DNA from 2 places in the Neptuniibacter sp. QD37_11 genome. Region 1 is predicted to be linked to the other one. Evidence: predicted binding sites of a transcription regulator. Region 1 holds the regulator's gene; the other holds the start of a gene.
The links. The regulator FliA, encoded in region 1, starts transcription of late flagellar genes. The targets are predictions, from matches to a motif close to CTAAAGTTNNNNNNNNNNCNGCCGATA.
Positions count from the first base shown of each region.

Region 2: the regulator FliA is predicted to act here: its motif matches at 1,621-1,647, upstream of flgM (flagellar biosynthesis anti-sigma factor FlgM).

Region 1 covers NZ_CP180552.1:599,582-604,005, reverse strand. The annotation lists gene ACMXYT_RS02575 (chemotaxis protein CheA) at 1-476, opposite strand, end outside; gene ACMXYT_RS02570 (protein phosphatase CheZ) at 489-1,286, opposite strand; gene cheY (chemotaxis response regulator CheY) at 1,305-1,688, opposite strand; gene ACMXYT_RS02560 (RNA polymerase sigma factor FliA) at 1,769-2,479, opposite strand; gene ACMXYT_RS02555 (MinD/ParA family protein) at 2,492-3,319, opposite strand; gene flhF (flagellar biosynthesis protein FlhF) at 3,335-4,424, opposite strand, start outside.
Region 2 covers NZ_CP180552.1:3,017,247-3,021,670, reverse strand. The annotation lists gene ACMXYT_RS14145 (response regulator) at 1-622, shown strand, start outside; tRNA gene ACMXYT_RS14140 (tRNA-Arg) at 642-718, opposite strand; gene ACMXYT_RS14135 (flagella synthesis protein FlgN) at 791-1,270, opposite strand; gene flgM (flagellar biosynthesis anti-sigma factor FlgM) at 1,279-1,587, opposite strand; gene flgA (flagellar basal body P-ring formation chaperone FlgA) at 1,722-2,417, opposite strand; gene ACMXYT_RS14120 (chemotaxis protein CheV) at 2,494-3,429, shown strand; gene ACMXYT_RS14115 (CheR family methyltransferase) at 3,461-4,312, shown strand.

The DNA of each region.
Region 1 (4,424 bases):
TTACTTGCTACAGGCTCAGGAACTGGCGCAGCTGGAGCGGGCTCTGGCGCCACCGGAGCAGGTGCAGCTTCAGCGGGTACTGGAGCACCGCCACTTGCAAAAGCAATTAGAGCCTTAATAAGTTGTGGATCCGCATTTTCTGGCTCTTGACCGCCCCTTACGGCATCAAACATCACGTTTACAGTATCAAGTGCCTGCAGTACTACATCCATCAGTTCTGGCGAAACTTTGATTTCGCCATTTCTCAACATATCAAAGAGATTTTCTGCGTTATGGCAACAATCAACCATAGGTTCAAGTTGCAAGAAACCTGCACCACCTTTTACGGTATGAAAGCCACGAAATATTGCGTTGAGCAGATCACTGTCATCTGGACGCTGCTCCAGATCAACTAACTGTTCAGATAATTGCTCAAGGATTTCACCTGCTTCGACAAGAAAATCCTCAAGAATCTCCTGATCCACATCCAAACTCATACGGCGCTCCTCTTAAAAACCCAGACTGGAAAGCAGGTCATCAACTTCATCTTGGTTACTGACTACATCAGCACTATCTTTGTTGACCTGCGGCCCCTCAGCCTGAATAGGATTCTTTTTATTATCCTGCTTGTCATCTTCTGGTGCGGTTTGCACCTCGATGCCCGACAATTTTTCAACCTGAGCAGCCATTTCCATCAAACCAACAAGGTGTGTTTCTACATTTGTCACCAAGTTAATAACACGACGGATTAGCTGCCCTGTAATGTCCTGATAGCTCTGAGACACCACAATATCAGTCAACTCTGACCGCAAAGTTTCAATTGTCTTTTCAGATTCTTCTTTTACTGCACATGTACGGTCATAGACGCCGTTCAAATTGTCGTGTTCTTTTTCTAACTGACCAACTAGCGACAATAGGTCTTTAAACCGTTCACTCTGTGAATCTAAACGATCAACCAAACCCAGCGCCTTATCGACACGGTCCATGGTTTCATGTGCATTTTTTTCGGTAACTTCAATTACATAATTGAGACGATCAGCTGCATCCGCATCTTTAGGAGCTGCTTCATCATCCAATTCCAAGCTAGTACCTAGCTCTGAAGAAAAGGCTTTAATCGCTTCATGCAGGCCACGTGTCAGATGACCCACTTCACTAAAGAAGGTCTTATGTCTGAATTCATGGAGTTCTTGGATCAGATCCATGGCTTCAGAGAGATTCCCTTCATTCAGGACGGAAACCAATTCCTGAGCCTTCAACTGCAATTCCATTTCGAAGCGCCCTACACCTTTATCTGTTCCTGCAATCATTACAACGGACCCTATTTCTTATCCTAGGCGTTCAAAGATCTTATCAATCTTTTCTTTCAGCACTGCTGCAGTAAATGGCTTAACTACATAACCGTTTACCCCTGCTTGCGCCGCCGCAATAATCTGCTCTTTCTTAGCTTCTGCTGTAACCATAAGCACTGGCATGTGAGCTAAGTTAGGATCAGAACGAACCTCTTTTAAAAGATCGATACCGGTCATTCCTGGCATATTCCAATCTGTGACCAGAAAATCAATTCCCCCTTGCTTAAGGATCGGCAGTGCAGTCTGACCATCATCCGCTTCCTGAACATTTGTCATGCCCAGATCGCGCAATAGGTTTTTAATAATTCGTCTCATTGTGGAGAAATCATCCACTACAAGAATTTTCATGTCTTTATTCAAGACGGCCTCCTGTTAGAACTACGCAACTTGTTGAGTCTACACTTAATTACCGCAATTACGTTGAGTCTGGTCAACCCTTTTTATTGCCAATCACTTAGTCGCGAACGCAACCTTAACGCTGCTTGACTGTGGATCTGACTAACTCGAGACTCACTTACACCTAAAACTTGACCAATTTCTTTTAAATTGAGCTCTTCATCATAATAGAGCGCTAACACCAACTTTTCCCGTTCTGGTAAGTTATTTATAGCTGCACTTAGCGCTTTTAAAAATGCTTCTCGCTCAAAATTTTGATTTGGACCGGGATCATCGTTAGCAAAAGACTCCCCTGGACCTTCATGTTGAGGATTGATCATCTCCTCGAAACTAAAGAGTCTGCTATCCAAACTATCCTTAAGCAAATTATGGTAATCAGCAACACTAATCCCCATCTCTTTAGCCACTTCTGAATCTGTTGCATCGCGTCCTGTTCGAGCTTCTATCTGCTGAATAGCTTCTGTTACGCGACGACTATTTCGATGTACCGAACGCGGCGTCCAATCACCACGGCGTACTTCATCAATGATGGAGCCACGAATGCGGATCCCTGCATAAGTTTCAAAGCTCGCTCCTTTTGAAGCATCGTATTTACTTGCGGCTTCAAGTAAACCGATCATGCCTGCTTGTATAAGATCATCCAGCATTACAGTCGCAGGCAAGCGAGCAAGCAAGTGATGTGCAATACGTTTAACTAGCGGCGCATACTGCTCAATTAGCTCTTCACTCGTTTGTAATTGCAGCTGGTTGTACATACCGCCTCTTTGCTAGTCCGAAGGGCGAACTCCTTGAACGAGCCGCTCAACAAAAAACTCTAAATGACCTCGGGGCACAGTTTGAACCGGCCACCCATTTACTTTATTCGCTAATTGACGATATGCCAAGGAGACTTTGCTCTTTGGAAACGCTTTTAAAACAGCCACTTGACGTTGAACCGCCTTACGAACATTTTCATCATAAGGTATTGATCCTACATATTGAAGGGTCACGTCAAGAAACCTATCAGTAACTGTTAATAACTTCCCAAACATATTACGTCCTTCCTGCTCACTTCGAACCATATTGGCCAGAACGCGGAAGCGGGTCATCCTATAATCCCGATTTAACAGTTTAATTAAAGCATAAGCATCGGTAATTGAGGTGGGTTCATCACAAACAACTACTAAAACTTCTTGTGCGGCTTTAACAAAGCTCACGACCGAATCAGAAATACCTGCTGCCGTATCAATGATCAGAACATCGGTATCATCAGCCACTTCATTAAAAGCATGTATTAATTCTGCATGCTCATGCGGTGACAATGCTGTCATCTCTTGTGTACCAGATGAAGCCGGTACAATTTTTAGATGCTCGCCTACGTCCAGCATAATATCCTTTAGGCCACATTCACCATTCAGAACATCAGCAATATTCTTTTTCGGACGCAAACCTAACATCACATCGACGTTTGCTAAACCTAAATCAGCATCCATCAAGATAGATTTATGACCTAGATCACCTAAAGCTAACGCCAAATTCACCGAGACGTTAGTTTTCCCAACGCCGCCTTTACCACCGGTTACCGCAATTACTTTAACGGGTTTATGTTGATTCATTATTAATTCCCACCATTAACCCGTTTTATAGATTGAATCGAGCGCAGACATTTTCTTTTCTGCTTCTATAGCTCGTTGAGCCGTTATGACAGCTCGACTAACCAACTCATGTTTTTTGGCAATATCAATATCATCAGGGATACGCTGTCCATCGGTAACGTAGGAAACAGGCAAACGCTTTTCGACGATCAAAGAAATAGCTTCACCTAAGCTACCCGATTCATCCATCTTACTCAGCACACAACCATTCAAGCCTAACCCCTGATAAGCATTGAATGCCTGTTCAACAACCCTGCGTTGACTGCTGCAAGAAACGACCAATAGCTTCTTAAGACGCAAACTTACACCCTCCAGCATGGCCAATTGAGCCTCACTATGCGGCTCATTTGCATTCAATCCGGCAGTATCTATCAGCACTAATCTCTTGTTTCGCAGAGAGTGCAAAACGTCATCCAAACTATTATTTTCATCAACAACTCGAACCGGAACGTCAAGAATTCGCCCAAAGGTTCTTAACTGTTCATGTGCCGCAATTCGATAGGTATCAGTCGTTACCAACGCCATACTTGAGCTACCGTATTTCAGTACATGACGCGCTGCAAGCTTACCAATGGTTGTAGTTTTTCCGACACCTGTTGGTCCGACAAAAGCGATCATTCCACCGCGTTCGATAAAATCTTCACCCATCACAGGGATCGCATCCGACAAGCGCGTCAGCGCATTTTTCCATGCTTTATCCGGCGCCAAACCTGATTCAACATGAGAAAGTAGATGCGTAGATAATTTCTCACTCACACCTAACAATTCAAATTTTTTCTGCAATGGAGATTTTGTAGGAGCAGACGCTTGCACATTACCTTGGGCTAAAACTTGCTGACTTAGTAGGTTTTTAAGCTGCGCAATTTCGTCCTGCATTGACTGAATAAGATGTTCGGCCCCTTCATTTGAAGGCGCAGCTGACATAGACAATTCACTTTGCAGATCTAAACCGAGCCCAGGATCATCAACAGCGGGCTGTTGCATAAAGTTCTGATGAGCCGTATTAGCTTTCTGTTTTTGCCTTTGTTTCAACGAAGCCAAAATTGTTCGCAGATCATCGTCTTGT
Region 2 (4,424 bases), 1.2 Mb from region 1:
GGCGATAGAGCTTTTCAATGAATTTGAAAATACCATTTCGCAGGCTTACCAGGCGTTTCCGAGGGATGAACAACTACAAGTTCGCGCAGCTCTTCTGAAAAGTGAGATGTACCACCAGGTAGGTGATACCGATGCTGCGAATAAGGCCACGCGAGATGCTCAGCGTATTAATTCAGAACTGGCTACACCTTTAGATCTTGATCGAGAGCTTTTGAGTGTTATGGGTGATGCTGTGCCTATATTGGAGCCTGTTGCGAAGCAGAAGAAAGTGCCAGGTAAGAAACACGATCCTGATATGAGTATTAAAGTGAATCGCTTAGGCGTGAAACACTATTTATCAGGAAAGATGCCTCAGGCGCTCAAATATTTTGGTTTAGCGACCGAATATGATTCCAGCAATGTAAACGCATTGTTAAATTTAGCTCAGCTCTTCTTAGAAACGGCTAGAGATAGCAAAGAGAAGCGCGATGAGCGTATAAAAATGGTTCAGCGATATCTAAAGCTTTCGGAGCGTTTTAGCTTAGAAGGTATTGAGCTTGATAAGCAGCATCAGTTGAAGCGTTACCTAAGCCATGATGTTGCGTTATTGCCTAAAGGCTCATTGGGTAACTTATTGCGGTAAACTCTAAGTCATTGGGAAATGGTGTCCCAGAGAGGATTCGAACCCCTGGCCTGTCCCTTAGGAGGGGACCGCTCTATCCAGCTGAGCTACTGGGACATGCTTTTCGAATTTTCGGAATTCTAGCGAGATTTTCTGATCGAGTCACTAGGTCTAGAAGGTTAGAGCAGTTTAAGCTTTCCCTAAGCTGCTCTGTGCTTTGTATAGTTTTGAGGCGCCAGCTTTGCCATAGAGCTGATCTTGCTTCTTATGACCGCGAACAATAGCGAGTAGTTGATTCACGTTTTGCTGATTACGGTAAATCGCTTGTTCATTACGCTTATTCTTATGCTGCAATTCCTTTAAGTGCTTTTTAATTTCAGCATAAAGTGTGTTGGTCTGCTGTGCTGCTGAGGTATTGTCTTCTGCAGTTGAGTAATCCTCTGAATCCATCTCAATGCCAAAAGACTTTAATAGAGCGACACGTTCCAAAGTAAAGTTATGGAAGTTGTTAATTACGCCCATCTTTTCTTGGGTGATATCACTTAATTGCTCAAGATCTTTACTACTGAGAGCTTCAAGCTCTCTGTCGTAAATAGTGTTAAGTGATTCTAAAAGCAAAATACCCTGCTTGAGCAGGGTATCCAGTTCTATATGTTGTTGTTCGGTCATAGCGAAACTTACAATAGGCTATCGAAGTTCAGCATCTTCTCTGCTACACGTTCAGCATTGATTTGATAGCTGCCACTTTCAATTTCTTGTTTTAGTCGCTCGACACGCTCGCTGTCCACATCAGGTGCATTGGCCAATTGCTTTTCAACATTCTGCAGTGTCTGAGCTGCATTGCTGAGTTTAACTGTATCACCTTTACTGGACGGAGACTGCGCAGGGGCGTCATTGCTACCAGTTTTGGTTGCATTGCTTTCACCTGCTCGTGCACGAGTGCTATTCGTCTGCGACGATGACAGGCCCGTGATGTCGTTGATCATTTTTCCGTCCTCAAACTTGTATCTGAACCAGCTTATCGGCGGCTAATTTGGAAACTTTAGAAAAAATATTTTTTTCTTTAATAAAGCGAGTATAGCAGCTGTAGGTAGATGACACCATGTCGGATTACCTTAGGTTATGGGGTTCGAACAAGCCCAGGCTCAATAACCATAGCTTTAACAATATTGCCAGAACGATCATTTTTAACTTTGATCTGTTGGCCTATAGCGCCGTCCTGTAGTGCTGTTCCTGCAGCTCTAATTGATATACCGCTACGTCTTGCTTCTATGATTACGGCATTTCCTCTAGATACGGCCAGCGGTGGTTTTAGCATGGGTGCAGTAAAAATTGTGCCAGCTGCAATACTTCTTTTCGTAGTCCAGCCTATAATTTCTTCAGTACGGAGAAAATAGGCTGAGCGCAGATTAGTTATATCGACTTCCGAGCGGTGTAGGTGCTGAGAGCTAAGGGGAGTGTTTCGAGGCAGGCTGGTGCTACTGATTACCGCTGTTCCATAGAGTTTAATTTGTGCAGTTACAAATAGCTGCCAAATAGGAGATGGGCACTTAGCTCTAAAGGTGATTCTGCTTCCATTTCCCTTAGGTGATTGAAATTCTAGGGGTTGTTGGCAGTTTTTTAGTTTGATTTTTCGGCTAATCGGGTTAAGTTTGATCTCAGTACGCGCATCTGGCTTGGCTTTTTTGTAGTGTTCTTGCAGAAAAAGCAGCGCCTTCTGCTCTAATTTTTCGGTTTGATCGGCTGCTATAGCGCCGAATGGGGCCAAAAGAACAGTGGTTAGGAGGAAAAGTCGTGTTAAATTATGCTTATTCACGTTGTTGTAACTAACATTATGTTTATGTAACGGCGTACAAACAGAATAGATTTAATCTCTACGGGATTATTAGATCATGTCAGGTATCCTAGATAGTGTAAACCTACGTACCCAAATGGTAGGGCAGAACAGGTTGGAGCTGCTATTGTTTGCTTTGGAATCAGAGCAGCAATACGGCATCAATGTTTTTAAAGTGCGTGAAGTATTGCAGTGCCCCGAGCTTACAGAGGTGCCTCGTCAGACTTCTGCTATTAAAGGTATGGCGCATATTCGTGGCGAGACGATTCCTGTTTTGGATTTGTCAGAAGCTGTTGGGCGTCAAACCGTTCCTCAGGAGCAAAGGCAGGATTGCTTCCTGATAGTTGCTGAGTATAACCGTCGAACACTTGCTTTCTTGGTGCGTAAGGTTGACCGCATATTGAATACTCAATGGGATCAAATAATGGCTCCGCCAACAGAGATCGGCGTTGAGAACTACCTGACCGCTATCTTTGAGTATGAAAATAAACTAATAGAAATTCTCGATGTTGAACAGATCCTTGCTGACCTTTATCCAATGCCTACAGAAGTTAGTAAAGATGTTGCTGATGATACTGTGCGTGAGAAGGCTCGTGATTATCAAATTTTAATCGTTGATGATTCTTCGGTTGCTAGAAATCAGATGCAGCGTAGTTTGGAAAACTTGGGGATTAAGGTTACCTCTTGCAATAATGGCCGAATGGCGTGGGACTTATTGCGTGATATGGCAGATCGCGGTACGGATGTGACAAATCATTTCTTGATGATTATTTCTGATATCGAGATGCCAGAGATGGATGGCTATACATTGACATCTATGATCCGTGAAGATGAACGCATGAGTAATATGCATGTGGTTTTGCATACATCCTTGTCGGGTGGCTTCAACGTGTCTATGGTTAAAAAAGTGGGAGCCGATGGCTTCCTTGCTAAGTTTAACCCGGATGATCTTGCTACAGCTGTCGTACAGCGTATTCAGCAAGTAGAAAAGTAATAAGGCACAAGGTAGGGGTGTTACTCTTTCCATGAGTATTTCCGGTAGATCAAATTTTACGATCACGGATGCTGACTTTGAATTGTTCAGTCGCTTCCTTGAGGATAGTAGTGGGATATTGCTTGCAAAGCATAAGCAATATCTTGTGCAAAGTCGTTTAGGAAAAATTGTTCAGGAAAATAATTGCCCTGGGCTGAAAGAGCTCATTACTAAACTGCAAAGCCCTACATCTAAACGATTGCGTGAACAAGTTATCGATGCGATGACCACTAACGAAACCTTATGGTTTAGGGATGTTCATCCTTTCGATATTTTGCGTGATCGTATCGTTCCTGAAATGCTGAGTCAGGGAATTGGCTCGAACAAAATTAGAATTTGGTCTGCTGCGTGTTCGACTGGCCAGGAGCCTTATTCAATCAGTATGACGCTGGATGAATTTAAGAAAAAAAATCCTGGTAAGTTGGCTTCTGAAGAGATTATCGCTACCGATATTTCTACCCAAGTGCTTGAGCAAGCACGTCGAGGTGAATACGAAATGCTGGCAATAGGCAGAGGCTTGTCCCAAGAACGTCTAACCCAGCATTTCCGTGAAACGCCTAATGGTAGTTGGGCAGTAAAACCGGAAATCAAATCAAAAGTCAGATTTCAGAGTATTAATCTGCTTGGGCAATACTCGTCGATGGGTAAATTTGATGTGATTTTCTGCCGAAATGTGTTGATTTATTTCTCTAGTGAAAAGAAAACTGAGATCTTATCCAAGATGCATGGCGTGTTGAAACCTGGAGGTTACCTGATACTAGGTGCCTCTGAATTCCTTTCTGGCCTTTCCGATAAATACAAAATGATTCATTGTCGCCCAGGTATTATTTATCAAGCTATTTAGTCAGATAGATCAATCTGTTTTCGAAAAAGCCGCTTGCCTAAGGTAAGCGGCTTTTTTATTGCCTCTTTTTTGTTGAGTTAGTTTCCCTTGCCGCCAGCGGCAATTTGGCGGT